Regions from separate parts of the Streptomyces sp. NPDC051286 genome, predicted to be linked through region 1. Evidence: riboswitches for the same ligand, from Rfam matches in the RefSeq annotation. Region 1 holds a riboswitch; each other region holds the start of a gene.

Region 1 (10,502 bases):
CGCCGCGCCGATGTGGAGGCGGCGCTGGGCCGGATCCGCGACGCACGCATCCCGGTCCTCAACATCGACCTGATCTACGGCATCGACGGACAGACCGAGATCAGCTGGCGTTCCTCTCTGGACGCGGCCCTCGCCTGGCAGCCGGAGGAGCTGTATCTCTATCCGCTCTACGTGCGCCCGCTGACCGGCCTTGACCGGCTCGGCGCCGACGCCGAAGCCGCGGCGGACGCGGCCTGGGACGACGAGCGGCTGCGGCTGTACCGGGCGGGCCGGGACCATCTCCTCACCCACGGCTACGAGCAGGTGTCGATGCGGATGTTCCGCCGCGCCGACGCCCCGCAGCAGGGCCCTGCCGACTACGCGTGCCAGACGGACGGCATGATCGGTCTTGGCTGCGGCGCACGCTCGTACACCAGTCGGCTGCACTACTCCTTCGACTACGCGGTGGACATGCGGAAAGTGCGGGCGATCATCGACGGCTACACCGCCACCGACGACTTCTCCCGCGCGGAAGTGGGGCGGTACGTCGACGGTGACGAGGCGCGCAGGCGCCACCTTCTGCAGTCTCTCCTTCAGGCCGAGGGGCTGCAACTGGCGGAATACCGCGAGCGGTTCGGCGCCGCTCCCGGTGACGACTTCCCAGGTGAGCTGAACCGGTTCGAGGCGCGCGGCTGGCTGGACGGGTCCGCCGTGGCGTCCGGGCTGCTACGGCTCTCGCCCGAGGGGCTCGCCCACTCCGACGCGCTGGGTCCCGAACTGTTCTCCCCCGCTGTACGGGCCGCGATGGCCGCGTACGAACCGAAGTGAGCACTCCCATGGATCTGACGATCCTCTATCGGGGTCCCCTGGCGTCGTGCGACTACGACTGCCCGTACTGTCCGTTCGCCAAGCGGCGCGACAGCCCGGAGCAGCTCCGTGCCGACCGCGCCGCCCTGGAGCGGTTCACCGCGTGGGCGGCGGAGCAGACCAGGGACAGGATCTCAGTGCTGTTCACGCCGTGGGGCGAGGGGCTGGTCCGTTCCTGGTACCGCCGCGCGTTGGTGGAACTGGCGCAGCTGCCGCACATCGGCCGGGTCGCGATCCAGACCAATCTCAGCGGTCGTACCCGCTGGCTGGCCGAAGCCGGTGGAGCCGGCCGCGACAAGATCGCACTGTGGTGCACGTACCACCCGGGGCAGACACCGTACGACCGTTTCCTCGCCAGGTGCCGGGAACTGTCCGCTCTCGGTGTCCGGTACAGCGTCGGTGTCGTCGGTCTCGAGCAGCATTTCGACGAGGCGCGGCGGCTCCGCACCGACCTGCCCGACGAGGTCTATCTCTGGGTCAATGCCGCAGAGGGGCAGAGCTACACGGACGAGGAGGCGGACCGCTGGACGGCCCTCGACCCCCTCTTCCCGTACAGCCGTCACCCGCACCGCTCGGCGGGCATGCCGTGCCGGACCGGCGAGTCCGTCATCTCGGTGGACGGCGACGGCACGGTGCGCCGTTGCCACTTCGTCCCGGCCGAGCTCGGCAACCTGTACGACGGCAGCTACCGGCGTGCGCTCGGTCCGCGGGCCTGTCCGCTCGCCGTCTGCGACTGCCACATCGGCTATGTACATCTGGAGACGCTGCCGTTGTACGACGTCTTCGCGGGTGGCGTCCTGGAGCGCATACCAGCCCGACGCCCGGGCAAACCGGCACCCTCGGGGCGCCGGTTCCTGCCGGTGTCCCCCGTCGCCGGACAAGCCTGAAGCCCCCGAGAGGCAGAAAGGGAACGGGCACGTCCGGCCGATGAGGCCGAAGAGAGGGCTTGGGGCGTGTTTCGAAAGGAGCGTCGTCCGCCCGTAGGGCGGGCCCGGCGTCGCCTGGCAGGCGGGGCTTTCGACACACGCCCTAAAGCGGCAGGAGGTCCGGCCGCTTCGCCTCGACGTGGTCGCCGGAGGACTCGCCGCGCAGCCGACGCCCTATCCACGGAACCAGGTACTCACGCGCCCAGTGGATGTCGTCGCGCCGGACCTCCAGCGTGCCGCGCTGTGCCTGCGGGGGCCACTCCTGGTCGGGGTCAGCCGGTACATCGAAACCAAGGACCTGGGCGGCGCGCAGCGCGACCCGGGTGTGCCCCTCGGGCGACAGGTGGAGCCGGTCGTCGTCCCAGGCTCGCCGGTCCTGCACGGACTTCAGCGACCACAGGTCGAGGACCGGGCAGTCGTAGCGATCAGCGATGGAGCGCACATGGGCGGTGTACGTGGCGATCTTGCCGCGCAGATGGCGCAGGACGGGAACGCCGCGGGTGTCGAAGCCGGTCGTCACCAGGACGGTGCCGACCGAGTCGGTGAGCTCGGCGACCGCGCGCTCGAAGCGTTCGGCCACGTCGTCGGGGTCGGTGCCGGGCCGGATGATGTCGTTGCCGCCCGCGCAGAAGCTCACCAGATCGGGTGCGAGCTCCTTGGCGCGCGGTACCTGCTCCTCGACGATCTGGTCGAGGAGGCGTCCGCGTACGGCGAGATTGGCGTACCGGAAGTTTCCGTGCGCGGAGCCCTCGGGGCTCGTCGCCGCGTCGGGGTCCGGGAGCTGGTCCGCGAGAAGTACCGCGAAACGGTCCGCCCAGCCGACGAAGGTTCCGTCCGGGCCGGGGTCTCCGACTCCCTCGGTGAAGCTGTCGCCAATCGCTGCGTACGACCCGATGGCGCCATGCCGGTTGATGACGCCACGTTGATTGTTTCTCGAATCGTCTGCCACAAGCGCATATCCTGCACCGCCGAATGTGACCTACGCGACCGTAATAAGGGGTTGACGGGTGGTGAGATAGGCCACCGGTCAGGTTTTGGTAAACGGGGAATAAGCGAAGGGGCGGCGCGCCGCTGCGCACCGCCCCTTCACCGAGCTGACCGGATCAGCCGTGGATCAGACGTAGATCCCGTGCGAGGCCAGGTAGGCGATCGGGTCGATGTCCGACCCGTACGCCGGGCCGGTGCGGATCTCGAAGTGCAGGTGCGGGCCGGTGGCGTTGCCGGTGGCACCGGAGAGGCCGACCTGCTGGCCTGCGGTCACGGTCTGGCCCGCCGAGACGGAGAGCGAGGACATGTGGCCGTACTGCGAGTAGTGGCCGTCGGCGTGCTTGATGACGACCTGGTTGCCGTACGCGCCACCCCAGCCGGCGGTGACGACGGTGCCGGAGGTGATCGCCTTCACGCTGGTGCCGGTGGGGACCGGGAAGTCGATGCCCGTGTGGCTGCCGCTGGACCAGTTGGAGCCGGAGGCACGGTAGGCGGTGGTGTGGTTGCCCGGGACCGGGTGGACGTAGCCGGAGCTGTTGCTCTGGCCGGCCGAGGCGGAGGCCGTGGTGGTCTTGACGGAGCCCGAAGTCTTGGACTGCGACGCGGACTTGTCGGCCGAGGAGGTCGACGGAGCCGGAGCGGACTGCGTGGTGTCCGTCGTCGCGGCGGAGCCGGCCGGCTTGCCGCCGAGCGTCAGCTTCATGCCCGGGAGGATCAGGCTCGGGTTCTCGCCGACGACCGCGCGGTTGTCCTGGTACAGCTTCTGCCAGCCGCCCTCGACCTGCTGCTCGGCGGCGATCTTCGACAGGTTGTCACCGGCGACGACGGAGTACGTCCGGGTCTCGACCTGCTTCTTCACGACCGGCGCGGCCTCGGCGGCGGCGTGCGTGGCTGCCGACTGCGCGGTGGGCGCGGCCTGCTCCGCGGCGTGGGCACCGGTGGCGCCGAGCAGCGGAAGGGCGACGACGGCGCCACCGGCACTGATGGCGGCGACGCCACGGGCGATCGTGCTGGACTTGGGACGGCGATGCTTACCCGATGCGGGCATGAAGAATTTCCTCTCCGGCGCCTACGAGGTGAGCTGTCGGGTTCGGGCTGGAGATGCCCGGTCGCAGTTCGCGACTTCACCCCGAGCCGACCGGATCTCTCCGGGCGGCGGCTTACCTGGTTCCCCCGCTCCTGCCACACGTGAGTGGATGCGAATTCCGGGCGGCGGCAGGATTAGGCGGTCCGTCCGGATTGAGGGTGACCGTAGGCGAGCGAGGAAGGCGGAAACAAGCCGTCGATTACTCAACGGAATCCGCGCCGGGAAATCGGCGCGGAATCCTGGTCACCCTCCGTGGATTACGGATCTTGGATTTCCGCGCGACATCCGGAATACCCATCCGTGGCACCACCACGCACCGTCACGAATATGATCCCGCTCACGAGGAGGGCATCATCTCCCGTAGAAATAGGCCATGTTCCGCTAAAAGACGCAATACGGACATGTCATGAGCGTTCCCCGCGTCGGAGCCTCAGCACCTTCGCGTCCAGGTCCCCCCTCAGGCCGGTGTGCAGACCCTGATGCAGCAGCACGGCGCCGTGGTGGACCGCCCCGGTGTCCAGGTCGGTGTAGGTCGCCGCGGGGTCGAGCCCGCGCAGCCGCAGGGCCGGCGGCCGCTCCCCGTACCGCTGTGCCTCCAGCCACATCAGCACCACGGCCTCGTCGCCGTGCATGTACTGCACGGCGCTGAGTCCACCGCGCGGGGCACGCAGCCGGTACAGCGCGCCGTGCTGCACCGCGGGACGGATCTCCTTGTAGAGATCCACCCAGCTCCGTGCCTCGGCCAGTTCCTCGTCACTCCACTCGGTGAGATCCCCGCCGACCCCGAGCACCCCGGCCATCGCGCTGACGAAGCGGAAGCGCAGCGAACTGACCCTGCTGTTGAGCTGGACATTCGGACTGTCGGTGACCCAGGCGGCCATCACCTGCGCCGGATGGATCTGCCCGAAGCCCTCCTGGATGGCGAGCCGGTCGAGCGGGTCGGTGTTGTCGGAGGTCCACACCTGGTCGGTACGGGCGAGGATCCCCAGATCGATCCGGCCACCGCCGCCCGAGCAGGACTCGAAGGCGACCCCGGGGTGGGCGGCCCGCAGCCGGTCGATCAGCGTGTAGAGCGCGTCCACATGCGCGATCCAGAGCTTCTGCGGATAGTCCTCGCCCGGCCAGCCCGCATCGGTGAAGCAGCGGTTGAAGTCCCATTTCACATAGTCGATCGGGGCGCTGGAGAGCAGCCTGTCGAGCTGCTCCCACAGATGGTTCTGCACATCGGTCCGGGCCAGATTGAGCACCAACTGATGACGGAATTCGGTCCGGGTCCGCCCAGGGAAGTGCTGCACCCACTCGGGGTGCGCGCGATAGAGATCACTGTCGGCGTTCACCATCTCCGGCTCGACCCAGATGCCGAACTGCATGCCGAGTCCGTGCACTTCGTCGGCGAGCGGCTTCAGCCCGCCGGGGAATCGCTCGGGGTTGGGTGTCCAGTCGCCGAGTCCGGCCCGGTCGCTGGTGCGCCGCCCGAACCACGCGTCGTCCACGACGAACAGCTCGACGCCCATCGCCGCGGCGCGCTCGGCGAGGGCGCGCTGCTGGTCCTCCGCGATATCGAAGCCGGTCGCCTCCCAGGAGTTGTAAAGCACCGGCCGCAGGCTCTCGGCGCCCGGGACGACATGGGCCAGTTGCCAGGCGTGCCAGGACCGGCTCGCCCCGCCGAACCCTTCGGCGCTCCACAGTCCGGCGAACACCGGTGTGGTGTACGTCTCCCCCGGTGCGAGCCGCAGCAGCCCGGAGTCGTCGTATCCAGCGCCTCCGGTGATCTGCACGAGCCCGTCGGGGAGCTGCTGCACCGCGATCCGCCACGAGCCGGACCAGCCGAGCGCGCAGCCGTACACCTCGCCGTCCTCCTCGGTGGCGGCGCCGTCCGCATCGAGCGCGACCCAGGGCAGGAACTGGTGTCCGGTGTGGCCGCGCCTGCTGGAGAGGACCTTCTCGCCGTACGTCAGCTCCGACCGTACGAGCTGTGTCTCGGCCGCCCAGCGACCGTGCAGCTGACTCAGCCGCCAGCTGTCCCGGGCGGGCAGCGCCCAGGCCGCCGCGTCGGCGCGCAACAGCTCCAGCGGCGGACCGTCAGGACCGGTGTGGGTGACGGTGGCCCAGCGCTCGATGACATCGGAGTCGTCCCGCATCCGGTAGTGCAGCGTGAGCGCGAGCCGCTGCACTGAGTCGGCGAACGCGATACGGAGTTCGTCTCCGTCCACGACGGCCCCGGCGAACGCCCATTCGGTACCACGGACTTCGGGGGTGCGTACGGAGAGAGCGGGCCGGACGAAGCGGGGCCACCCTCGACCGGGTACTCCTCGCGGCCGTCCAGCCGCGACTCGAAGCCCCGCAAGGGCGGCTCGGGCGCGGCGGCGAGGGCCTCGGCGGCCGCGAGGGAGATCCGCGGCCCCCAGTGCAGATGCAGTAGTTCGCCCCGGCCGGTGAGGTGCAGCGCGTAGCTGCCGCTCGCCCCGGTCAGCAGCCAGGTCCGACCCTGCTCACCCGTCTCGATCACGTCATCCCCGCATTCCCACAGTTCCGCACATCATCGGCCGCCGGCCGACGGCCGGGCAACGCCCGTGCGAGGGGAATTCCATGGGGTGTTCAGCGGGAAACGGCCGAGATGACGGCCAGAGAATTCAATGTCGTATCGTCGCAGGAACTGACCTCGCCGGCGAGCCGCGCCGACGCCAGACACTCCAGGAGACACCGTGACGCAGCAGGTGCCGCAGGTCCCGTCGACGGAACCCGAGCTGGCAGGTGTGCGCAACTTCCGCGATGTGGGCGGACTGCCGACCGTGGACGGCCGCCGGGTGCGGCACGGACGGCTCTTCCGCAGCGGTCACCTCGCGCACGCCACCGACGAGGACGCCGCGTTCCTCGGCGGCCTCGGGCTGCACACGATCTTCGACTTCCGCAATGCGGCGGACCACAGGCTCGAAGGCCCGGACGTGGACCTGCCGGGCGTGCGGAATGTGAACATTCCGCTCTCCGACCCGGCCGACGGCGCCGAGTTCTGGCGGATGGTCCGCGACGGCGACATCGCACAGCTGCGCTCGGTCCTTGCCGACGGCAAGGGAGCGGCGCGGATGACCGCCTCGTACAAGTCGATCATCAGGGACCGTACCGCCGAGCACAGCCGGGTGCTGCACGCCCTGGCCGAGGACAGCGTTCCCGCTCTGATGCACTGCGCGGCCGGCAAGGACCGTGCCGGTCTCTCGATCGCGGTTTCGTTGCTGGCGGTCGGCGTCGAGCGCGAGGCCATCGAGGCCGACTACCTGAAGTCCAACGATCCGCACCGCCGGTACAAGGTCCGGCGCACCGACACCTCGGCGACCGGGATGTCGCCCGAGGTGGTGGAGCTGCTCAGCCCGCTCTTCGACGCCCGCGCCGAGTACCTCGCCGAGGCCTTCAGCACCATCGAGGAGACCTGGGGCAGCACGGACCGCTATCTCGCCGAGGGCCTGAAGCTGACTCCGGAGATCCTGGAGCGGCTGCGCGGACGGCTCCTCGAAGAGGCGTAGCCGGACCGTACACCGGCCGAGGTCAGCCCTTTCCGGCCACCGCGAAGAGCAGGTACAGGAAGGCCGCGAAGATGTGTCCGGCGATGAGATAGGCGAACAGCCTGATCACCACGCCGCGCGGAAACTTCCGCTCCTGCGCGTCGTAGTTCTTCTGGGACCTCGGGGTGAGCGGATCGAAGTGCTCTGAATCGGACATGACAGTCCTTTCTGGTGACCGACCGGGCCGGTCTCAGCGACGGTGGGTACCGCTGCCGAGGCACAGCTCGGCGGCGGGGCTCTGCAACAGGGTGTGGACGAAGAGCAGCTCGGATCCGTCGCGGTCCACGGCGGCGATCCGGTGCGGGGTGAGCGAGTCGAAGTGGGCGCTGTCGCCCGGGTCGAGATCGTGCACGGTGTCGCCGAGGCTCACCCGCAGCCGCCCGGCAAGGACGTACAGCCACTCCTCGCCGGGATGGACCCGCACGAGATCACCCTGGGCGCCGTACGGGACCCGGACGCGCAGGGCCTGCATCGCCCGGCCGGACCCGCCGGCCTGCTGGTACATCCAGCCGTCGGCCTCGGCCCCCTCGAACCGGCCACCGCGGACGATCGCGTCACGTTCGGGGGCGATCTCGCCGAGCAGCTCGGAGACCGTCGTACCGTAGATCCTGGCAAGTCCGAGGAGCATGGGCAGCGACGGCTGCCTCCGGCCCGTTTCGAGCCGAGACAGATGGGCCGGGGACAGCCCGGCGTGCTGGGCGGCGGCCTCCAGGGTCAGACCACGGCGGCGGCGCAGATCGCGCAGGCGTGGCGCGACGCCGGGCAGCTCGTCGGCCACCCCTCCATCGGGAGAGTTCATATACCTATTGGGCCAGCATCCTGCCTCTGAGGCAAATATTTTGCCTCAGAGGCAATTCCGCGTCAGCGGTTGACGACGGTCTGTCTGACCAGCGTTTTTCCGAAGTCCCACATCAGGCCGCCGCCGCTGTGCGCGTCATCCATCACCGCTGTGAACGCGGTCACGAACCGGTCCACCTCCGGCTCCCCGATGACCAGCGGCGGAATCAGCTTGATCACTTCCAGATGGTCGCCGGAGACCTGGGTGAGGATCCGGTGCTTCTGCAGGAGCGGCACGACGACCATCTGCGCGAAGAGACCCTTGCGGGCCGCCTGCAGCATGGTCCATCGGCTGCGCAGCTTCAACGAGCTCGGCCGGCCGAACTCGATGCCGATCATCAGCCCGCGGCCACGGACCTCGTGCAGCAGTTCGTAGCGGCCGGTGAGCGCGGCGAGCCGATCGCGCAGCAGCTCTCCGGTGCGGCGGGCGTTCGCGACGGTCTCCTCGTCCTCCATCACCGCCAGGACCGCGAGCCCGGCCGCCATCGCCTGGGCATTGGAGCCGAAGCTTGCCGAGTGGACCAGAACCCGGTCCATCGACGAATAGACGCGTTTGAAGATCCAGTCCTTCCCGAGCGTCGCCCCGACCGGCACATAGCCGCCGGAGAGCGCCTTGGCGACACAGACCAGGTCGGGTTCGACGCCTTCCTCGTGCTGGTACGCGTAGAACTCCCCGGTCCTGCCGAGACCGGTCTGCACCTCGTCGGCGATGAGCAGCGCCTTGTGCCGGTGCAGCAGCTCCTGAGCAGCGCGCAGGTAGCCGGGCGGCGCCTCGTGGACGCCCTTCCCCTGGATCGGCTCGACGACGAGCGCCGCCACATCGCCCCGTCTCAGTTCGCGCCTCAGTGCGTCGAGGTCGCCGAGCTCGACAGCGGTGTCGGGGAGCAGCGGTGCGAAGCCGTCCCGGAAGCCCGATTCGCCGTTGACCGAGAGCGAGCCGGCGGTCAGGCCGTGGAAGGCGCGGGTGCAGTAGAGAATGCGGGGCTTCCCGGTGGCGTACCGGGCGAACTTCAGCGCGGTCTCGACGGCTTCCGTACCGCTGTTGCCGAAGAAGACCCGGTCCAGATGCGGACTGTAGGTGAGCAGCTTCTCGGCCAGCAGCCCGGGCAGCGGCTGGCAGTCGAAGCGGGTGAGGTCTGCGAGCGAGGCGTCCATCACGTCGTGCAGTGCCTTGCGGACGACCGGGTGGTGGCGGCCCAGACCCATGACGCCGAAGCCGGCGAGCATGTCGAGGTAGTCGTTGCCGTCCGTGTCCCAGAAGTGGGCACCCTCGGCCCGCTCGTACACCTTGTCGAAGCCGATGGTGTGCAGCATCCGCGGGAGCTGGTGGTTGAGGTATTTCGTGTGCAGCTCGTACCGCTCGGCCCCGCGTTCCGCGAGGAGCTGCGCCAGATCGAAGCCCTTGGGCCCGTCGTCCTTCATTCCCCGCTCTCCTCAATCCCCCGGGCCGCTTCCTTGGCGGCGAGCGCACCGCTGATCCGGCCGGCGATCTCGACCGGTGTGAGCCCGATGTCGGCCAGCACCTCCGCACGCTTGCCGTGCGCGAGGAACTGCTCGGGGATACCGAAGGTCCGCAGCGGTACGTCGACACCGGCATCACGCAACGCCTGCCCGACCGCCGAACCGACGCCTCCCGCCCGGCTGTTGTCCTCGACGACGGCGACCATCCGGTGACGTGCGGCAAGCGGGGCGAGCTGTTCGTCGACCGGCTTCACCCAGCGCGGATCGACGACCGTGCAGCGGATCCCGCCGCCCGAGAGCAGGTCTGCGGCCTGCACGCAGACGGAGGCGAGGACACCGACCGCCACGATGAGGACGTGGGGGTCGTCGGCGCGGTGCAGTACGTCCATGGCACCCACGCGGCCTGTCGCCGGTACCGGCTCCCCCACCGACTCCTTGGGGAAACGCAGCACGGTCGGTGCGTCGTCGACGGCAATGGCCTCGCGCAGCTCCTCCCGGAGCCGCTCCGCGTCACGCGGGGCGGCGATCCGCAGCCCGGGCACGACCTGGAGCACGGACATGTCCCACATGCCGTTGTGCGAGGCGCCGTCGGGACCGGTGACCCCGGCCCGGTCGAGGACGAACGTCACCCCGCACCGGTGCAGGGCGACGTCCATCAGCAGCTGGTCGAAGGCGCGGTTGAGGAAGGTGGCGTAGACGGCGACGACCGGGTGCAGTCCCCCGGTGGCGAGCCCCGCCGCGGAGACCGTCGCGTGCTGCTCGGCGATCCCGACGTCCCAGACCCGCTCGGGAAACGCCTCG
Region 2 (10,502 bases), on a different contig from region 1:
AGCGCCTCCGGCGTCTCGGGGCAGGCGAGCAGCGCGGCCAGGTGGCCGATGTCCAGCTGCGCCTCGATGAGGTCGGCGAGCGGGAGTGCGGCGGTCGCGTACGCCGTACCGCTCGCCCAGGGCGTGTAGAAGACCGGGCGGGCTCCGGCGAGGTCCCCGACGACGGTGATCCTCCGGCCGATCCGGACGACGGCCGTGTAGCTGCCCGGCCAGGCGGTGAGATGGCGCAGGGCGCCGCCGCGGGCGGCGAGGAGGCCGCGCCGGAGCTGCTCGTCGGTGGCGCCGCAGCAGCCGAGGACCGCGAGGCGGGCGGTGGGTGCGCCTTCGGCGGTCTCGACCGAGGCGATCCGGATCTCGTCGGGGCGCCAGTCTCCGACCGCCCAGAGCGGATCGGGATCGCCCCACAGGAGTTGGGAGCCCACAGGGTGCACCGTGCGCCCCTCGCCGGCTGCGCCGACCGCGCCGACCGTGCCGAAGCTCGCGGCGATACTGCTCCACCCCACCAACCAACGCATCGCCGCCTCCACAGGCTGTGGACAAAACGGCGCACCCGGTTCGTACCGGGAGAACTGCGAGAACACGCAGCGCCGTTGCGGAACATGCTGCCACGACAACGGCGCGCAGGAGTGGCTACGGAGGGCGCACGTCGCAAGCGCATGCGCCCCTGGCAAAAGCCGGAGGGCGGGCCGGGGTACCCGATCCCCGCACACTGCGGGACGCCACAACGGACTTAAAGATTCCGCTTGTTGCCTTCCCCGTCACCCCGGGGCATACCGGCCGAAATCCGGCCGCCTCCCGAACCGCCCGTCGACCGCGGGCCGGCAGTCCGCCGGTGTCCGCGAATCACCCCGCCCCACCACCGCCGACCGACGTCATCCGGCCATTCTCGAAAAGCACGGCGAGCACCGGAACCGATTCCTGTGCGCAGGATTTCCCGTTCCGTCCCGCTTTGCCACGAGGTCGCCCGACCGGCTCCGCGACGCCCCTGACGCTCCCGCACCGGCCCCTCTCACGCCGGCCCCGGTCCGCTCCGGCGGCCCGCCGAACGCACAGTCCGGGAGACGTGGTTCGCCTCCCGGACCGGTCCGCCGCCTGCGGGGAATGAGGCGGCAGTGTCCCCCAGCCCACTGAGTCCAGTGCAGTGGGCCGACCCACGCAGCACCCATGCAAGCGCTGCCCCCGCCGGCCGGGCCAGAGCGCACAGCCGGGCGCACGGCCACACGACAGGAGCACGTGGAGGGCCCGCCCGGCGGGGCCGGGCGGCGTCCGGGCAGGGTCCGGCCGGGCGACCGGATCGCCGCGGCGGTACCGCCCCGATCGTCCGCCCGCCGTCCGTACGGACAACAATCCCGCCATACGGACGTCTGCCCCTTAACGGTAGGGATGCGACGAACTACGCTGGGTTTACTGAGGTTCTCGCCAGGAGGCATATTCCTCGGGGCTCGGCCACATGCGTGTGCGGCTGGAGTGCCGGGGCCCGTCCCTGGGGAGAACACGGTACGAATGCCGCGCGCCTCCCCGGTGACGCGGCTGCCGTCTGTGTGTCGAGGGGTGGCGCATGTCCAGGGAGCAACGCGGGCCGAACGAGAAGCTCGGAACCGTTCTCGCCCTCGCGGGAATCAGCAACGCCGGGCTCGCCCGGCGGGTCAACGACCTCGGGGCGCAGCGCGGGCTGACACTTCGCTACGACAAGACCTCGGTGGCGAGATGGGTCTCGAAGGGCATGGTGCCGCAGGGTTCCGCGCCCCATCTCATCGCCGCGGCGATCGGCGCCAAGCTCGGCCGGCCGGTCCCGCTGCACGAGATCGGGCTCGCGGACGCGGATCCGGCGCCCGAGGTGGGTCTGGCCTTCCCGCGCGACGTGGGCGAGGCGGTGCGTTCGGCGACCGAGCTCTACCGGCTGGATCTGGCCGGGCGGCGGGCAGGCAGCGGTGGGATCTGGCAGTCGCTGGCGGGCTCGTTCTCGGTGAGCGCGTACGCGACGCCCGCGTCGCGCTGGCTGATAACCCCCGCCGACCCGTCGGTGGCACGCGACTCGTCGGCGGCCGAGGCGGCGATCCTCGGCATGCAGGGCGCGCACGGTGCACAGCCATCGCCGGGTGCGCCGGGCGGCGCGCCGGGCATTCCCGTACAGCCGGGACCGGACTCCGTGAACGACATCTCGCCGCTGCGCGTCGGCCACAGCGATGTGACCAAACTCCGCGAGGCGGCCCAGGACGCGCGCCGCTGGGACTCCAAGTACGGCGGCGGCGACTGGCGCTCCTCCATGGTCCCGGAGTGTTTACGGGTGGACGCGGCGCCGCTGCTCCTCGGCTCGTACAGCGACGAGGTGGGCCGGGCGCTCTTCGGTGCCGCCTCCGAGCTGACCAGACTCGCCGGGTGGATGGCGTTCGACACCGGGCAGCAGGAGGCCGCCCAGCGCTACTACATCCAGGCGCTGCGGCTCGCGCGGGCGGCGGCCGACGTGCCGCTCGGCGGCTATGTCCTCGCGTCGATGTCGCTTCAGGCGACCTACCGCGGCTTCGCCGACGAGGGGGTCGACCTCGCGCAGGCGGCCGTCGAACGCAACCGCGGGCTCGCCACCGCCCGCACCATGAGTTTCTTCCGGCTGGTGGAGGCGCGGGCCCATGCGAAGGCGGGCGACGCCGCGGCTGCGGGGGCCGCGCTGAAGGCCGCCGAGAGCTGGCTGGAGCGTTCCCGGGACGGCGACGCGGACCCGTCGTGGCTGGGCTTCTACTCGTACGACAGGTTCGCCGCCGACGCCGCCGAGTGCTACCGCGATCTGAAGGCCCCGCGGCAGGTGCGGCGCTTCACCGAACAGGCGCTGTCCCGGCCGACTGAGGAGTTCGTGCGCTCGCACGGGCTGCGGCTGGTGGTCTCGGCCGTCGCCGAGCTGGAGTCCGGCAACCTGGACGCGGCCTGCGCGGCGGGCACCCGGGCGGTCGAGGTGGCCGGCCGCATCTCGTCGGCACGGACCACGGAGTACGTACGGGACCTGCTGCACCGCCTCGAACCGTACGGGGACGAGCCACGCGTCGCCGAGCTGCGCGAGCGGGCACGGCCGCTGCTGGTGGCGCCGGTCTAGGGTGTTCCGAAAGTCCCGCCTGCCTGGCGACGCCTGGCACGCCCTACGGGCGGACGACGCTCCTTTCGAAACACGCCCTGATGCTGTGAGCGGCAGGCTTTGCCGGTCACAGCACCAGCGGCCTCCCCGGGGACGCCCGCACCTCCCGGATGCCCGCGCGGAGTCCTCCGGGCGACGCGCAGGCATCCGGAGGCGGAATTCCGCGCGCCACGCTGGCCTCCGCTGGTTTGAGTGCGATGTCAGTGGGTCAGTGCACTATCGGGGTGGGAGGTGGCGCAATGATGACTCACGCGGCGTACGACTGCGATGTGCTGGTGATCGGCGGCGGGATCGTCGGCCTGTCGACGGCGTATGCCCTCACGCGGACCGCTCCGGGCACGCGGGTGACCGTGCTGGAGAAGGAGTGGGGCCCGGCGCGCCACCAGACGGGGCGCAACAGCGGGGTGATCCACAGTGGCATCTACTACCGCCCCGGTTCGCTCAAGGCCCGCTATGCGGTGCGCGGCGCCGCCGAAATGGTCGACTTCTGCGCGGAGCACGGCATTCCGCACGCGGTGACCGGCAAGCTGATCGTCGCGACCGGGCGGTCAGAGCTTCCCCGGCTGCACGCCCTGGTGCAGCGCGGCCGGCAGCACGGGCTGCCGGTGCGGGAGCTGGGGCCCGCGGGGATCGCGGAGTACGAGCCGCAGGTGCGCGGGCTCGCGGCGATCCGGGTCGGGACGACCGGTGTGTGCGACTTCAAGGCGGTTGCCGAGCGGTTCGCGGCCGAGGTGCGCGGCGCGGGCGGGCTGATCAGGTTCGGGGCGGAGGTCACGGCGATCGACCGCCGCCCGTGGGGTGTGGCGGTGCGGACGGCGGACGGCCGCGTCGTACGGGCCCGGGTCCTGGTCAACTGCGCGGGGCTGCACTGCGACCGGGTGGCCCGGCTCGCGGGCGACGAGCCGGGCATGCGGATCGTGCCCTTCCGTGGGGAGTACTACGAGCTGGCCAGGCCGGAGCTGGTGCGCGGGCTGGTCTACCCGGTGCCGGACCCGGCATTCCCGTTCCTCGGGGTGCACCTGACCCGGGGCCATGACGGCAGCGTCCACGTCGGGCCGAACGCGGTGCCCGCGCTGGCCCGCGAGGGATACGGCTGGCCGGTCGTACGCCCGCGTGAGCTCGCGGACACGCTGGCCTGGCCGGGCTCCTGGCAGATCGCACGCAGACACTGGCGGTACGGGGCGGGCGAGGTGCACCGTTCGCTGTCGAGGAACGCCTTCACCGCGGCCGTCCGGCGGCTGCTGCCCGAGGTCACGGAGGACGACCTGCGCCCCGCCCCGTCCGGTGTCCGGGCCCAGGCGGTATTGCGCGACGGCACGCTGGTGGACGACTTCCTGATCCGCGAGGCCCCCCACACCGTGCACGTGCTGAACGCCCCGTCGCCCGCCGCGACGGCCTCGCTGCCCATCGGGCGGGAGGTGGCACGCAGGGCGCTGCTCCGGGCACAGGGAACGGGGTGGAAGCCGCCCGCCGTAGAATCGGGGCACTGTGTCTGAGTCCTTGAACCCCGCCCCCGAGTACGACGAGGCCCACGATCTGCGCGCCGCAGCCTTCGAGCGGCAGCGCAGGCTGCGTCAGGAACCGCGCTTCCCCGGCGGACCCGCCGCCGACCCGGCCGGGTCGCACCACGAGCGCCGGATCCGCAGCTTCCAGCCGCGCCGCAGCCGTGTCACGCCCGGCCAGGAGGACGCGCTGCAGCGGCTCTGGCCGAAGTGGGGCCTGGACATCGACGGGCAGTCGGTCCTCGACCTGCCCGAGCTGTTCGACGGGCTTCCGGTCGTGCTGGAGATCGGCTTCGGGATGGGCGAGGCCACCGCGCAGATGGCGGCCGACGACCCGGGCACCGGCATACTCGCCGTCGATGTGCACACCCCCGGCCAGGGCAACCTGCTCGGTCTCGCGGACCGGAACGGACTGTCCAACATCCGGGTGGCCAACGGTGACGCGATCATCCTGCTGCGCGAGATGCTGCCGCCGGCCGCACTCGACGGGCTGCGGGTGTACTTCCCCGACCCGTGGCCCAAGAAGCGCCACCACAAGCGGCGGCTGATCCAGCCGGAGTTCCTCGACCTGGCGGCGCAGCGGCTGAAGCCGGGCGCCGTGCTCCACTGCGCCACCGACTGGGAGCCGTACGCCGAGCAGATGCTCGAGGTGCTCACCGCGCACCCCCTGTTCGAGAACACGGCGGCGGACGGCGGCTACGCACCGCGGCCCGCGTTCCGTCCGCTGACCCGGTTCGAGGGGCAGGGCCTGGACAAGGGCCATGTCGTGCACGACCTGCTCTTCGCCCGCAGCTGACCTTTCCACCGCGACTGGGTCCTCGCCCGTGGCTTAGAGTGCCCGGCAGTGGGCTTCGCGGCGTCGCGGGGCCGGCGCACGCACCTCGCGGCGTTGTCGTCAATCACCAACGCTCCGCGTTGGCTCAATCCTCCGCCTTGCGAGGCACGCACCCCAGCCCCGCTCCTTCACCCGCGCTGCCTACTGCCGGGCACTCTTAGCTGCAGATTTCCTGACGGGGCGGTGCACGCACCGCACTGCCCCATGGTCAGCTGTCAGTTCCCCTCGTTAGGGTCATGGGGTGTCCGACGGGTCTGTCCAGCAGCAACAGCCGCAGCCGGCCGTCCCGCTCCTCGAGGAGCAGCGGGTCGGCGAGATCCTGGCGGCCGTGCCGGAGCGGGGCCAGTGGCGCTACCGTCCGCGCCGTGTCGGCATGATCTGGCGGAGCAAGACGTTCCGTATCGCTGCTGTCTTCACGGTGCTCGCGCTGTGCGGACTGGTGATCCTGGCCCTGGTCCGCGCCCAGACCGGCACCGAAGGGTTCCTGGTCGGGCTGGGTCTGGCCGTGCTGCCCGTCCCGCTCCTGATGACGGCGTTCCGCTGGCTGGACCGGGTCGAACCCGAACCCTGGCGGAATCTGCTGTTCGCCTTCGCCTGGGGTGCATGCGCCGCCGCCCTGGTCGCGATCATCGCCAATTCGTTCGCGACCCGCTGGATCGCGACGGCCACCGCGGACCCGGCGGGCGCGGACACTCTCGGGGCCACGGTCATAGCGCCGGTGGTCGAGGAGAGCGCGAAGGCGGCGGCCGTCCTGCTGATCTTCCTGTTCCGGCGACGGGACTTCGGCGGTGTCGTCGCCGGCGTCGTCGTCGCCGGCTTCACCGCGACGGGCTTCGCCTTCACCGAGAACATCCTCTACCTGGGCAACGCGTTCGGCGAGGACCAGCAGATCGGCAACTCGGGCCTGGCGTCGGTGACGGCCGCGACCTTCTTCGTACGAGGGGTGATGACGCCGTTCGCGCATCCCCTCTTCACCGTGCTGACCGGCCTGGGCTTCGGCTTCGCGGCGCTCAGCGCACGCCGCCACCGCATCCGCCGCATCGCGCTGCCGCTGCTCGGACTGATCCTCGCCATGAGCATGCACGCCCTGTGGAACGGTTCGGGGACGTTCGGCCCGTACGGCTTCTATGTCGTGTACGGAGTGTTCATGGTCCCGGTCTTCGGACTGGTCACCTGGCTGGCGGTCTGGTCGCGCCAGCGGGAGCTGCGCACCCTGGCGACCGAACTGCCCGCGTACGCGGCCGCCGGCTGGCTGACCCCGGCCGAGCCGCTCGCGCTCTCCTCGATGCGGGCCCGCGGCCTGGCCCGGGACCTGGCGCGCCAGCAGCACGCGCAAGCGGAGTACGGAGCCCCGGGTTACGGATACGCCTCTGCCTACGGCCCCGCCCACGGCACTCACAGCCGGATCGCGGCTCAGGTACGGAGCCACGCCAAGGCGGAGGCCAAGGCGCGCGGCAAGGCGGCGGCGCGGGCGGTCACCGAGTACGAGTCGTTCGCCACGTCCCTGGCGTTCCTGCGCCGCCGGGCCGGCCGCGGGGCGGCGGAACCGGACTTCACCGCACGTGAACTGGAACTGCTGCACCATCTCTGGCAGCGCCGGGACGTGGCCGCCCCCGCCCTGGCGTACGCGGCGCAGGCAACGGGCCGTCTGCGCCCGCACTACATGGCCCCGGCGCCGGTTCCGCAGCAGTACCAGCCGTACGGCGGCCACAACCCGTACCTGTCGCCCTGAGGACGGCGAACGACTGCGTCTCCTCGGCGGTCCAGCCGAAGACGTTGCCGCCGAGGGCGAGCGGGAAGACCTGAAGGCCGGAAGAGCCCAGTCTGCGGAGAGCGGCCATAAGCGGATCAGCAGATTCCGGCGGTGCTGCTATTCCATGCATGGCGCACGCGAAAGCCGTGGCCAAACGAACCGGCAGCCCTGACGTCGGGGGGTGAGCGTCAGGACTGCCGGGGATCGGTGGCGGGCCGGTGGGACCGGCCCGCGTTCATCGCGTCAGACCGTGAGGCCCTTGTCGCGCAGCCAGGTCATCGGGTCGATGCCCGTGCCGCCCGGGGTGTGGACCTCCAGGTGGAGGTGGGGACCCGTCACATTTCCGGTGGCACCGACGCGGCCGATGGTGTCACCGGTGGTGACCTTCTGGCCGGCGCTGACGTCGATCGACGATTGGTGACAGAACCACAGCTCCGTACCGTCCTCGAGCTCCAGGACCGTGCGGTAGCCGTAGGAGCCGGACCAGCCCGCCGACTTGATGGTGCCGGTGTGGACGGCCTTGATCGGGGTGCCGGTCGGCGCCGCGAAGTCGAGACCGGTGTGGTAGCCGGAGGACCACATCGAACCGGCTACGCCGAAGGTCGAGGTGATCGTGTACGAGGAAGTGGGAATGGCATAGGCGGCGGCCAGTTTGGCGAGCCGCTCGGCCTCGGCCTTCGCCTTCGCCTCTTCCTCCGCCTTCTTCTTCGCGGCCTCGGCCTTGGCCTCGGCGACGTCCTGCTTCTGCTTCGCCTCGGCTGCCGCCTTCTCCGCGGCGGCCTTCTCCTCGGCCGCCTTGGCCTCCGCGTCGGCGGCGCTCTGCTGCTGCTCTGCCTGCTGGAGGATGCGGGCGCGGAGCGCCTCGCCGGCGTCGGTGGCGCCCTGCTCGGCCTCGGCGGTGGTGATGCCCGCGCTGGTCAGCGGTGCGGCGGCGGTCTGGGCCTGGTCGGTGGCGGACTCCTCGGAGAACAGCGCGCCCACGCCGGGGAGGGAGTTGGCGTCGGGGAGCTTTTCCGCGAGGGAATCGGGAAGAGAGATGGAGACCGGCGGCTTGCTCTGCGCGGTGGCCATGCCGCCCGCGCCGACGGCCGCGATGACGCCGACGCCGAGAACCGTGGAGCTACGGGCGAGCCCGTTGCGCTGCTTGGCGACGCGGTGCCTGCCGCGTACGGGGCGGACGGACTCCTCGGTGGGGTTCCATTCCTCCCAGGCCCGGTCGGTCTCTCCGAGGCCTTCGGTCCCGAACTCGGCGGTGAGCCCGGTGCCGGACTCGGTGCCCGTCGCGGCTGCGTACTCAGTGGTGAAGTCGGAGCCGAACCGGGAAGGGGCTTCGGGGGCAGGCTTGTTGGACGCCACGGAGGCGCACTCCTTTCCTTCCTTCTCGCCTACCGGGTTAGCTGACGGGTTCGGAGCAGGAAGGTCTCCTACGGATTCCTCTGCCTCTCACGAGACACAGGTGTCCGATTCACCCCATGGAGGTGGTTCCCCGGTTCCCTTGCGGAATTCGGCGCTCGCGCACGGTGCCGCCACTGACGACGGCTGGGACGACCGCGCTGCGTTATCGAACGTTAATAGACGCACAGGCCTGATTCCAAGCTGTTCCTACTGATCGTCCACGATCTTGGCCTGGACTTTACTGGACACAACCGGTCGGAATCGGGCGAGTTGACCCGGCCTCAGTCACTACTGTCTTTCTGACGTTGCGTCAAACGTTATGCAGAGCGGCACTCCTCGATTACGCACGGTTGCATCGCCCTCGTGCGCTCACCGCAGCCGCGCCTCATTCCTGCCCGCGCCTCACGATCTTCACGGTCCTGCGCCGCTCCGGCTGCCCCTCCGCGGGCCGTACGACCGCGACCAGCGCCATGTCGTCGGTGGACTTGCCGCCCGTGTGCAGCCGTACGTCATCGGTCAGCGCGGACAGCAGCTCTTCGGGCCCGGGGAAGATCCGCCCACGCAGCCGGGCCGCCGGGTCGTAGAACACCCCATGCTTGTCACGCGCCTCGGAGAGACCGTCGGTGTAGACGAGCAGCGTCGTCCCGGCGGCCAGACCCCAGGCGTCGGCCAGGTCCGGCCACACCCCCAGCCCCATGCCGAGCGGCAGCGCGGGCACGCTCGGCACCAGCACCTCCACCCTTCCGTCGGGGTGGAGCAGCAGCGGCTCGGGGTGGCCGCGGTTGACGATCCGTACCTCGGCACCACCGTGCGGGATCTCGGCGAGCACGGCGGTGACGAACCCCTCGACCGGATCGATCCCGCCGCGTCGCTCCCCCTCCCGCGCCAGCGCCCGCTCCAGCCGATGCGCCACCTCCTCCAGCGAAGCCTCGTGCTCGGCGACCTCCCGGAACGCACCAATGATCACCGCCACCGCCTCGACCGCGTCGAGCCCCTTGCCCCGCACGTCCCCGACCACCAGCCGCACGCCGTGCGGGGTGTCCACCACGGCGAACAGGTCGCCGCCGACGAACTCGTCCGCCTGTGCCGCCTCGTACCGCGCGGCGACCCGCAGCCCGCCGATCCAGTCGTTCGGCTCCGGCAGCACGGCCCGCATGGCGGTCTCCGCGATGACCCGCGCCGAAGCCAGCTGCTCATTGCCGCGCTCTACGACTCCGTTGATGAAGAGGGCAAGGATCGAGGCGGTGAGCACGGTGATGACCTCGAGGGACGGCACGACCTGCAGCACCGTGCCACTCTCGATCCGCAGGATGAGGATCGAGAGCAGCGAGGCGACGCCGATACGGACGGTGCTGGCCCGTGAGAAGAACGGTGCGGCGGCCAGCGGGGCCGCCACGAACAGCGGCACGGCGGTGAACGGCGGCGGGGTGAGGATGTCGAACACGAGCCCGGCGACGATCAACAACGACGGCAGTGCGCGGACGACCCGCCGGGAAGGGCTGCCGCCCCCGCCCCGCACCCCGCGCAGCTTCTCCGCCATCCCCACCTGTGCTCTCCTGCCCGGTACGCGCAGCGGCTCCTGCGGTCTCCTGCCCGATACGCCCCACGGTCTCCTGCCCAGTACGGGCCTGGCTGCGGACGGTGCCGCACTCCACTGTCCAGGCTTGCCGGAGCCCCGTCGCGCGGCGACTCCGCATCGGCCGAAGGGGGGACGGAAAACACGAATCAGGCCCGGCACGCGCTTTGCGTGCCGGGCCTGATTCTTCAGTAGCGGGGACAGGATTTGAACCTGCGACCTCTGGGTTATGAGCCCAGCGAGCTACCGAGCTGCTCCACCCCGCGTCGGTGAACACAACTCTACGCCATCCGGGACGGACGGTTGACCATGTGCTG
Region 3 (10,502 bases), on a different contig from region 1:
ACCGGAGCGGATGGTCTCAGCCACCGTGCTGATGGTGCGCCGCTGAGGATTTTCGGGGTGCACGTCGAAGTACTTCGCCATTGTTCGAGCTTATGTGATCCGGACTGCCTTGGTGAGGAACGGGATCCGGGACGTCGGCGAGAACCTCGGCAAGTCCGGCGCTGGGCGACGCCGTACAACTGCCGTGCCCCGGGCATGGTTCGGCGGCTGCCGAACTTTTCCGTGCCTAGCGTGACGGTATGAACTCCTCCGTGCACGAAATCCAAACGTACGCCAATGTCCTGGCCGCGCTCGCCGAGCCGAGGCTGATCCCGGTACCGGATGAGGGCGAGGCCGCCGCGCTCGGCACCATGGGCTGGTTGCGCTCCACCGTCGCGTGCTTCGGCAGGGGCGATAGCTCCTCCAGCGTCGGCAGCATGGCGGTGATGCACAGTCTGCCGAACACCTCTCTGGTCATCAGGGACACGCCCTCGTCCGCAGGCAGCCCCAACACCCGCATCATCAGCGGCACGAGCTCGGCCTCCGGCGGCTCCCCGCCGATGCGGTAGGGCTGTTCCCGGGCCGCCAGTGACGGTTCGAGCTTCGGCGGTGCGACGACGAGGACATCGTCCCCACGCGCCGCGCAGGCGTCGATGAACGGGACAAGCGGGCTGAAGTGTCCCGATCCGCTGGTCGAGGCGACAAGTACACGCATGGCACGAGCGTAGGGATCGGCGCCCCACACCCACAGGGCCGCATTGCGCCGACTTCCGGCACTCCGCCAGCCGACCACTGACGCCAGGCGGCGGTACGGACCCAACGACGGAGTCCACGCGCAACCCGTCCGGTGGATTCGTGGTGCTGCAAGCAGACGTACGAGGGAAGGAGAGTGAAATGCCTGAACTCTCCGCACCCGTGATCAAGCTCGTACGGCGGACCACCGAGCCTGTCGCGGCGCAGACGCTGCGCTCGACGGCGGCCGCGGTCATCTCCTATGTCGTCGCGGTGTGGACTCTTCCTCAGCCTGTACCGCTGACGGCTCCGCTGACCGCGCTCCTCGTCGTTCAGGTCACCCTGTACGCGACGCTCACCACGGGCATCCGGCGCGTCAACTCCGTCGTCGTCGGGGTGCTCATCGCCATCGGCTTCAGCGCGCTGGTGGGTCTGAACTGGTGGAGCCTGGGCCTGACGATCTTCAGCTCGCTGATCATCGGACGAATGGTGCGGGTGGACGAGTTCGTGCCGGAAGTCGCCATCAGCGCGATGCTCGTCCTCGGCGTCTCCCAGGTCGCCGCCACCGCATGGGACCGCGTTCTGGAGACCCTGATCGGTGCGGGCGTCGGCCTGTTGTTCAACCTGCTCGCACCGCCCGTATGGGTGCAGAACGCGGGCGTGTCCATCGACGAACTGGCGGGGGAGATGGGACGGATGTTCCGGGCCATTGGCGAGGAGGTCGGCGGCCACGTCTCGGTCGCGCAGGCGGCGGCGAGACTGCACGATGCCCGCAGACTGGACCACGACATCGTGGCCGTCGACGCCTCGCTCCGGCAGGCCGAGGAGAGTCTCCTGCTCAACCCCCGGATCCGGCAGGGCCTTCTGTACCGCATCGTCCTGCGGACCGGACTCGACACACTGGAGATCTGTGCCGTTGTACTCCGTGTACTGGCCCGCACGCTGACGGACCTGGCCAAAGCCCGGACCGGGGAAACCATGTTCCCGGAGGACGTGGCCGCCTCGCTCCGGGAACTCTTTGCGCAGATGGCCGACGCCATCGAGAGCTTCTCCACTCTGATCACCACCCCGGTGTCCGCCAATGCCGAGGAGGCGGAGTCGCGACTTGCCGCCGCACTGGCCGCCAGCCGCGCCACTCGGGACGTGGTGGCCGACCTCCTGCTGGAGGACGTTCAGGAGCACCCCCGACAGTGGCAACTGCACGGTGCGCTGCTCGCCGAGGTCGACCGCATTCTCGATGAGCTGGACATCGACAAACGCGCCGAACGCCTTGGCGAGGAGCTCGACCGCCACTCCGCTGAACTGCACGAACGCTATCCCCGGCTCGCCGCACTGCGGCGGCGGCTCGGCAGCCACCGGGCCCCGCAGCCGACAGTCCCGGGAGGGTGACGGCGCGGCGATGGGAGACCCGCACCCTGCGCTGCCGTCGGCGTACGCGAAGGTCCTCCACAGGGCGAGCACTTCACATCATCGAGCGGCGCCCGGAGTCCGGCACGGCTGTTCGACGCGGGCGGACCCGGTAGCCCGGCCTTACGATGCAGGAGGGCAATCGGAAGCCTCAGAGCACCGGGACGGGACCCGCAGGGTCCGCGGTCTCGCGCCTGATCACGGAGGCACGTCACATGGCACCTGACCAGATCCCAGGCATCGATCTCACCGCGGCTCCCAGCGGGGCGGGATGTGCGGACTGCTTGGCGGGCGACGGACCGGGATGGTGGATGCACCTGCGCCGCTGCGCGGCGTGCGGACACATCGGCTGCTGCGACTCCTCGCCCTCGCAGCACGGTACGAAGCACGCACGCGAGGCAGGACATCCGTTCCTGGCCAGCTTCGAACCGGGGGAGAACTGGCTCTGGAACATCGAGACCGAGGAATATTACGAGGGATTGGAGCTGCTCCCGCCCACCTCGCACCCGGTCGCCCAGCCGACCCCGGGTCCCCAGGGCAAGGTCCCCGCGGACTGGGAGCGGCAACTGCACTGAAGCCGCGCTCCTCATCCTCGGGCAGGCGTACGGGTCCTCAGGCACGGATCGGTGATGCCGCCGGGGCAGGCGAGACGGGCGATGTCCCAGCCGGCGCGCCCCGCGCCGGCCTGATAGGCGCTTTCGTAGAAGGCGAGTACGGCCCCACGTGGATCGCTCTCGGTGCGGGCCGCGTCATACGGCAGCACCGCCAGGTGGCTGCCGCCACGATCCACCCATTGCGCCGACACCGGAGTGAGGGGTTCCTCCGCCAGCCGCGCCGGTTCGGGAGCGGTGTACGAGTAGAACGCGGGCGCGGCGAACGTGTCGTCACCGAACCAGAAACCGAAGCTGATCACTTCCCGGGAGTAGGCCTCCCGGGTCACCGGGTCGATTTGCTTGGGCTGGTCGATCTGACGCTCCGAAAAGCGGGTGTGAGCGATATCGAAGGTGTGCCAGAAATGGTGCACCGGACTGACTTTCCCCGAAAACCGCGCGGCGAATTCCTCCAGTACCAGTGCTACTTGACTGAGGACCTGCCAATACCGGTTTGCCTGTTCGGGATCGTATGCCGCGTGCTCCGTGTCCTCGGCGAACGGACGGTCGGCGTCGGACAGATCGAATGGCTTGGGCAAGTTGATATCCACCTCGATGCCCAGCGCGTCCAGGGCGGCCATGACCGTCTTGTGGAAGGAAGCCACGGACTGGCCCGAAAGCGGGAACGAGACCGTCGTGCCGTCCAGTCTTGTGATGACGAGTCGATGGCCGACGAAGTCGAAGTCCACCGTGAAAATCGGGTTGCCGTCGATCTGCCCCATGGGGCGGGTGGTGATACCGCGGCCAGTGAGGTGAAACGGGACGTTCCACCAGTGATTGCGCCGGACACTGGCCGCGAGACGGATCTTTCCGATGATCTGCGCGAAGCGGTGGAGCGTCTCTTTGGTGTCACGCCATTCGGCGAGCGGCATGGGCGGGAACAGCTCCATCGCCATCACTTCTCTCATGCTGCCGGACGGTCCCGGCGGGCGGGCAGGGCGTTCTTCCGCACCATCATGGCCATGCCCAAGGTGTGCGGCACCTTGTGCGGCCGCCGTGGTGTCGTTCGCGTGAACCTGCACGCCTGGACGGTGGGCGGCCACTCGCGCGCCGCAGTCGGCGCAGACGGGTGACGCGCGGCTGCTCCTGGTCGTCTCCCCGGGGACGCCCTTCCCGACGAGTCGGAGGCGGGGTGTCCGTCCGGCAGCGCCAAAATCTCCTAAATGTCGCAATTTTGGCGATAAGGGGAAATCGCTCGCCGTTCTGGTGAACGTGCAACCCGTGCGGGCCTGAGCTTTTACGTACCGGGCAAATCGCCCTTTTCGGGCTGAGTGGTGAGAGTCACCTTCCGGACCCGCGGACGCATTGGCATGCCGCCCGGTTCCCTTCTGTGCCAAGAAAGTTGGCTTCGCGGACCGGGGTGGAATGTGAAAATTTCCGCGACTCGATCTTGTAAATGAATTGTGATCGAGAAATGGGGACTTGTTCGGGTCGGAGTTTCTCGCCTACGGTCACCGTCAATCCGGATGGAACGCCGAATCCTGCCGCCGTCCGGGAACCCGACCACTCACGTACGGCAGGAGCGGGGGACCCGCGCAAGCCGCCGATCCGGTATCCGGAACGGCTAGGGGTGAAGTCGTATTCCCATACGACGAGGCAACTCCAGCCTTAACCCGACAGCTCACCTCGTAGGCGACGGAGAGGAATACGCCATGCCCGCACAGGTTAACCACCGTCGTCGTAAGCCCAGTTCGCTGACTCGCGGATTCATCGCCGTGAGCACGGGCGGAGCCGTTCTCGCGCTTCCGATGATCGGGGCAACCGTTGCCTCGGCAGCGCCGGCGCAGCCTGCCACCGCCGCCGTCTCCAAGACAGTGGCGCCCGCTGCCGCCCCCGCCAAGCCGGCTGCCGTGCGGGCGGCTACGCCCACCATCTATTCCGTGATAGCCGGTGATTCCCTTTACAGGATCGCCCTGAGTCATTCCGTGAGCGGCGGTTGGCAGCAGCTGTACAAGGACAATCGAGCGGTCATCGGAGCCGACCCCGGCGTCATTCACGCGGGCCAGAAGCTCACCATCGGCGCCACCGCGACCACGGCGGTCGAGTCCACGACGGCCGCGAGCACCGCCGCTGCCGTCACCGCGAAGCCCGCGACGTACACGAACGACCTCGACGGCTGGATCAAGGAGTCGCTGGCCGTCATGGCCCAGCACGGCATCCCCGGCAGCTACAACGGCATCCACCGCAACATCATGCGCGAGTCCGCGGGCAACCCCCGGGCCATCAACAACTGGGACTCGAACGCCGCCAAGGGCACGCCGTCCAAGGGCCTCCTGCAGGTCATCGACCCCACGTTCCGGGCCTACCACGTGCCCGGTACGTCGATGGACCCCTACGACCCGGTCGCCAACATCACGGCCGCATGCAACTACGCCGCCGCCAAGTACGGCTCGATCGACAACGTGTTCGGGGCCTACTGACGCCCGGTTGCGTTGATTCAGGCATGACGGGTGGCGAAGGTCCGATGGGGCTTCGCCACCCGTTCCCGTCGGTGTCGCGCACGGGAGACTGTGCAGAAGTCGAGAAGTCAGCCCGCCTTGCTTCGCATCCTGCGGCGTCGCCGGAACGTCCGAATGCGCCCAGTATGAGGACGCTCCTCCGCCTTGCGATGCACCGCATCTGACGCCGTGCCCTGATCCACCAGGGATTACGGGTCGGCCCTTACGGCCTGGTGCACGATAGCGAGCGGGCTCCCGGCGTCATGCGACTCCGCTTCCGGCGTTGTCGTCAGTCGACGACTCCCCCATGGCCTTGAAGGCACGGGAGGGGCCCCCTTCGCGTCGCCTCCCTCTTCCGCCTTGGATTCGAAGCCGCATGACGCCGCTCGCTGATCCACTCGCTATCGTGCACCAGGCCGTTAGTGTGTGCGACCAGGTTCGGCCCGCCGGGGGCGGCCCGCCTGACAGGCAGCGTTGCGCATCCGGGCCGCCTCGGTCGGGTGCATGTTACCCATCGGTATGTAGTGACTTAATGCGCGAACAGCAGTAGAACCAGTTTCACTCTCTGGAGAGTGAGGCGTGTCACATGAGTGACTTTACCATGCACAATGCAGGCCCCAAGGGCCTTTCGCGTCGAAGGTTCATCACAGGAACTGGTTCTATTTTAGGAGCCGTGGCCCTTGCGGGTCACACCACCCCGGCCCAGGCCGGGGTCGGCTCCACAACTGCCCCGATCGACTCCGGGGCCCATGTCCCGGCCCTGGTGATCGGCACCGGATACGGTGGCTCCGTCGCCGCGCTGCGTCTCGCCCAGGCGGGCGTCGACGTGCACATGATCGAAATGGGCATGGCCTGGGACACCCCCGGCCCGGACGGCAAGATCTTCGCCAACACGACCTCCCCGGACAGCCGGTCGTACTGGCTCCGCACCAGGACCAAGCAGCCCCTCAGCAACTTCCTCGGCTTCCCCATCGACAAGAACATCACCCGCACCACGGGGATCCTCGACGCCGAGGAGTTCAGCGGGATCACCGTCTACCAGGGCCGTGGCGTCGGTGGCGGCTCGCTGGTCAACGGTGGGATGGCGGTCACTCCCAAGCGCGAGAATTTCGGAGCCGTCCTCCCGTCGGTGGACGCCGACGAGATGTACGACATCTACTATCCGCGCGCCAACGCCGGGCTCGGGGCCGGCACCATCGACCCGGCCTGGTTCGACACCGCCGCGTGCTACCAGTACGCCCGGGTCGGCCGTGAGCAGGCCCAGCGCGCCGGCTTCCCGTTCGTCTTCGTGCCCACCGTGTACGACTGGGACTACATGAAGCAGGAAGAGGCCGGAACCGTCCCCAAGTCGGCGCTGGCCGGCGAGATCCTCTACGGCAACAACTACGGCAAGAAGTCGCTGCAGAAGACGTACATCGACCGGATCAGGGCCACCGGCAGGGTCGTCATCTCGCCGCTCCACAAGGTGACTTCGGTCGCCCCGGCGCCAGGCGGCGGTTATACGGTCGTCATCGACCAGATCGACACCGGCGGTGTCACCACGGTCACCAAGACGGTGACCGCCGACCGGGTGTTCTTCGCGGCCGGCAGCGTGGGTACCAGCAAGCTGCTGGTGAAGCTGAAGGCCACCGGCGCGCTCGCCGGCCTGAACAACGAGATCGGTAAAGGGTGGGGCGACAACGGCAATGTCATGTGCGGCCGGGCCAACCACATGTGGGACCCGACCGGCAGCCTCCAGGCGTCCATTCCCACGGGCGGCATCGACAACTGGGCCGCTGGTGGCGCGTTCGCCGAAGTCGCGCCGCTGCCCACCGGGATCGAGACGTACGCGTCGTTCTACCTGTCCATCACCAAGAACCCGAACCGGGCCGAGTTCTCCTGGAACGCCGCGACAGGAACGGTCGACCTGAACTGGCAGACCGCCTGGAAGCAGCCGTCCATCGATGCCGCCAAGACGATCTTCGACCGGATCAACCAGAAGGAGGGGACGATCTACCGGACCGATCTCTTCGGCACCTACAAGATCTGGGGCGACCACCTCACGTACCACCCGCTCGGCGGCGCAGTGCTGAACCGGGCCACCGACAACTACGGCCGCCTGCACGGCTACTCCGGCCTGTACGTCATCGACGGCTCGCTGATCCCCGGCAACACCAGCGTCAATCCGTTCGTCACCATCACCGCGCTCGCCGAACGGAACATCGAGAAGATCATCGCCACCGACCTGTGACGGTCAACGGCCGGGCAGCGCGCAGCTGGTGTCGAGGCCCAGCACATGATTGAGCCGGCCGAACGCCAGCCATGATCCGATGCTCATGCTCAGCTCCACGATCTCGAGCTGGCTGTAGTGCGCGGTCATCCGGGACCAGAACGCGTCGTCGAGGTTGTGGTGATCCAGGGCGTACCGCTCGGCGTATTCGGCGGCCAACCGGGTCCGGTCGTCGAACACGTCGGTGGTACGCCACTGGGTCACCGCGTCGGCGAAATCCTCCTCGACCTTCACGCCGTCCCGTTCGGTCCGCCAGTCGAGGCAGAAGGCGCACCCGTTGATCTGGGCGATCCGCAACCGCGCGGCTTCGAACTCGCGCAGTCCCAGGGTCGTGTGGGCGTACACCGACAGCGAGAAGTTCGATGCGGCGATCCCGATCCCGGGCACCATCTCACCCCACACGTACTCGATCGCGTCCTTGCCCTCGGGGATGTCGATGTTCATGGATGTCTCCTTCCGAGCTTGCCGACTGCTGGGCGCAGCGGGACGTCGAGCGCGTCGTAAAGTCCTGGTTCCGCGTCCACGAGCCAGTCGATGGCGCTCACGAGCCGGCCGACCGCGGTGGCGTTCCCGCCCGCGGACCTGTTCTCGCCCTCGTCGGTGGCCTCGACCGTGACCTCGATGCGCGGGCGGCCCTCGATGATCACTCGATGTGCGCCGTCTCCGTCGCGCGGTGTCGGCCAGTCCGGTGCGCAGGAGGGGTGGATGCGCGTGATGTGCTCGATGACGATGCGGGGTTCGCCCCCGACGATGCCCTGCACTTCGAACCGCACGGCGCCCTGGGTGCCGGCCTCGAACGTGCCCATCGTCCTGGTGCTCACCGTGGCGTCGAGCGGGCTTCGGTCCAACGTCTCGCGGATGTCGTCGAGTTCGGCTCCCAGAGCCCTGGCCATCAGCCGTATCTGCCCACCCCACACCATGGTCGGGACGGTCGGTGCGAGCATCAGCGGCTCGTACTCCATCGGCTGGCCCATGCCGACCAGGTACCGCACCGATTCCTCCTGGTCGTAGGTGGAGTAGTCGAAGATCTCCTGACAGCGGATCACGTCCACGGAGGTCCCGAGTCCGCTGATCAGCAACGGGAGGACGTCATTGCCCCAGCCGGGGTCGACACCGGAGACGAACAGCGAGCCGCCACCGTCCGCGATGGCGGCCAGCACCGGATCCCGCAGCTCCGGCGGGGCGCCCAACTGGTCGTACAGTGCGTACAGTGCGGGGGTGACGACCACGGCCCCGGCCCGGATCGCCCTGCAGATGTCGGCGAGGGCGTCGTCGGGGCGGATGTCGCCGGACGCGGCGTACACGACGGCCCGGGGACCGGTGGCCAGCACGGCATCGACGTCGTCGCCCGCCAGGACCCCGAGCGGACGACCGAGCCCACCGAGTTCGCCCGCGTTGCGTCCCACCTTGTCGGGGTTGTGGACGAGTACGGCGGTGAGTTCGAGCGCCGGATGGGCCTCAACGGCGCGGATCGCGGCGCGGCCGACATTTCCTGTGCCCCAGACAACCGTGGAAATCATGCGCGGAGGGTAGCGAGAGGGCCTATCACTTCCTAGTGCCGCGACGCGACGAGTTTGCCGGGCGGGGCAGGGGAGTCGGCTGCCACCGCGACACCGCCCGGGCCGCGCCAGCTAAGTCGTTACCGAATGGGGTACACCCCCGGGCCGGCGCCTGGGGGACGAGCCCGGTGTGACCGAGGAACGGGACGCAGGAGCGAGCGCGGGCGGCGACAACGCACGCGCCTGCGACAAGCGGCTGGGCTGAGCATTCGGATCGATCTCGGACGATCCTGAGAAACGGTCAACGGCGCTTGCGGCTCTGGCCGTTGCCAGGAAGAAAACCCGGGACGCACTCGACCGGTCCAACGAGTTGTGGCGGCCGACGCTTCCGCTGGGGACGGAGGAGCAGTACCGGGAGCCGGCCTTCCGGCAGGCGCGCGAGAAGTACCACGAGGCCTGCAGCCATTCGCTCCCCGAGTGTCCGTGAGCGGTGCGGCGAGGACGGCGCGGGTGGACAGGGAGCTCGTGCGGTCCGTGCCGGTCATGCTGCCTCGGCCTCCAGTCGGCTCGGAGCGTTGCGCGGCGGGCGGAGTATTCCGGCTGCGCACGCAGCCACGACGCAGAACCCAAGGGGTAGCAGGAAGGTCAGGTTGAGCGGGACGAAGTGCGTCAGCGGTCCGATGACGGCGGGGCCGGCCAGCATGCCGAGATAGCCCAGACCGGCGACACGCGAGACATTCGTCCCGGCGGCGCTCGGGTCGGCGTGGCCTGCGGCGCTGAAGAGCTGGGGGATGCAGCCGGACAGCCCGGCCCCGAACACGGTCCAGCCGACCAGGGCCAGTGGGATCCAGGTGGAGAACGTGGCCGTCGTCAGCCCGACCGCGGCCAGGGCCGCCCCGTAGCGGAGGATGGCGACGGGCCCGAAGCGCATGGCCACTCGGTCGGTCAGCAGCCGGCCGATGGTCATGGCGGTCGAGAACGCGCCGTAGGCGAGAGCGGCGGTGGCGGCGCTGGCGTTCAGGATGTCCCGCAGATGCAGAGTGCTCCAGTCATTGGCCACTCCTTCGCAGAGCATGAGCATCAGCGCGAGCGCGGCCAGCGCCCAGATGCGGCGGGATGTCCGGTGCACGGGTTGTGTCACATCGGCGGGAGCCTCCCCGGCAGGGGAGGGGGTGTGTTCGGCCGGCAGGAGCCCGCGGGCGGCGAGCGCGGCGACCGCGAGGCCGAGGACGGCCACCGAGCCGAGGGTCACCGCCGGGCTCCAGCCCCAGCTGAGCGTGCGCGCGCCCACCAGCGCGGCAAGGACGCCGCCGATGGAGAACGTGGCGTGGAAGGCGGACATGACGGGGCGTCGGTAGCCCCGCTCGACCTGAATGGCGTGGGCGTTCATGCTGACGTCCAGACAGCCGTTGCCGAGTCCGAGCAGTGCGAGTGCGGCTCCCAGCGTCCACGCGTTCGTGGCCAGGCCGGGAAGGACCACGGCCGTGCTGCACAGAGCCGCGCCCAGTGGTACGACGATGCGGGCGCC

The links. Region 1 has a riboswitch for cyclic di-AMP ahead of ACIBB8_RS32060 (peptidoglycan DD-metalloendopeptidase family protein). Riboswitches for the same ligand answer to the same signal wherever they lie in the genome.
Region 2: linked by a shared signal. The riboswitch ahead of ACIBB8_RS24820 (M23 family metallopeptidase) and the one ahead of ACIBB8_RS32060 (peptidoglycan DD-metalloendopeptidase family protein) in region 1 are both predicted to bind cyclic di-AMP.
Region 3: linked by a shared signal. The riboswitch ahead of ACIBB8_RS21435 (transglycosylase SLT domain-containing protein) and the one ahead of ACIBB8_RS32060 (peptidoglycan DD-metalloendopeptidase family protein) in region 1 are both predicted to bind cyclic di-AMP.

Annotation. Positions count from the first base shown of each region.
Region 1 is NZ_JBITER010000052.1:1,543-12,044, reverse strand. Features, by position in the region: gene ACIBB8_RS32075 (STM4012 family radical SAM protein) at 1-807, shown strand, start outside; gene ACIBB8_RS32070 (STM4011 family radical SAM protein) at 816-1,733, shown strand; gene ACIBB8_RS32065 (SGNH/GDSL hydrolase family protein) at 1,876-2,721, opposite strand; gene ACIBB8_RS32060 (peptidoglycan DD-metalloendopeptidase family protein) at 2,887-3,807, opposite strand; cyclic di-AMP (ydaO/yuaA leader) riboswitch at 3,811-3,987, opposite strand; partial or broken gene ACIBB8_RS32055 (alpha-galactosidase) at 4,251-6,355, opposite strand; gene ACIBB8_RS32050 (tyrosine-protein phosphatase) at 6,552-7,364, shown strand; gene ACIBB8_RS32045 (DUF6126 family protein) at 7,387-7,560, opposite strand; gene ACIBB8_RS32040 (XRE family transcriptional regulator) at 7,594-8,202, opposite strand; gene ACIBB8_RS32035 (aspartate aminotransferase family protein) at 8,265-9,662, opposite strand; gene dxs (1-deoxy-D-xylulose-5-phosphate synthase) at 9,659-10,502, opposite strand, start outside.
Region 2 is NZ_JBITER010000026.1:81,610-92,111, reverse strand. Features, by position in the region: gene ACIBB8_RS24850 (asparagine synthase-related protein) at 1-515, opposite strand, end outside; gene ACIBB8_RS24845 (sporulation protein) at 1,559-3,085, shown strand; gene lhgO (L-2-hydroxyglutarate oxidase) at 3,364-4,620, shown strand; gene trmB (tRNA (guanosine(46)-N7)-methyltransferase TrmB) at 4,613-5,422, shown strand; gene ACIBB8_RS24830 (PrsW family intramembrane metalloprotease) at 5,703-7,193, shown strand; partial or broken gene ACIBB8_RS24825 (aldo/keto reductase) at 7,185-7,302, opposite strand; gene ACIBB8_RS24820 (M23 family metallopeptidase) at 7,458-8,570, opposite strand; cyclic di-AMP (ydaO/yuaA leader) riboswitch at 8,582-8,734, opposite strand; gene ACIBB8_RS24815 (PP2C family protein-serine/threonine phosphatase) at 8,995-10,149, opposite strand; tRNA gene ACIBB8_RS24810 (tRNA-Met) at 10,378-10,451, opposite strand.
Region 3 is NZ_JBITER010000020.1:128,397-138,898, reverse strand. Features, by position in the region: gene ACIBB8_RS21460 (L-threonylcarbamoyladenylate synthase) at 1-81, opposite strand, end outside; gene ACIBB8_RS21455 (hypothetical protein) at 227-694, opposite strand; gene ACIBB8_RS21450 (aromatic acid exporter family protein) at 874-2,100, shown strand; gene ACIBB8_RS21445 (UBP-type zinc finger domain-containing protein) at 2,334-2,693, shown strand; gene ACIBB8_RS21440 (DUF5996 family protein) at 2,705-3,658, opposite strand; cyclic di-AMP (ydaO/yuaA leader) riboswitch at 4,231-4,416, shown strand; gene ACIBB8_RS21435 (transglycosylase SLT domain-containing protein) at 4,421-5,188, shown strand; gene ACIBB8_RS21430 (GMC oxidoreductase) at 5,793-7,436, shown strand; gene ACIBB8_RS21425 (carboxymuconolactone decarboxylase family protein) at 7,440-7,919, opposite strand; gene ACIBB8_RS21420 (dihydrodipicolinate reductase) at 7,916-8,995, opposite strand; gene ACIBB8_RS21415 (MFS transporter) at 9,516-10,502, opposite strand, start outside.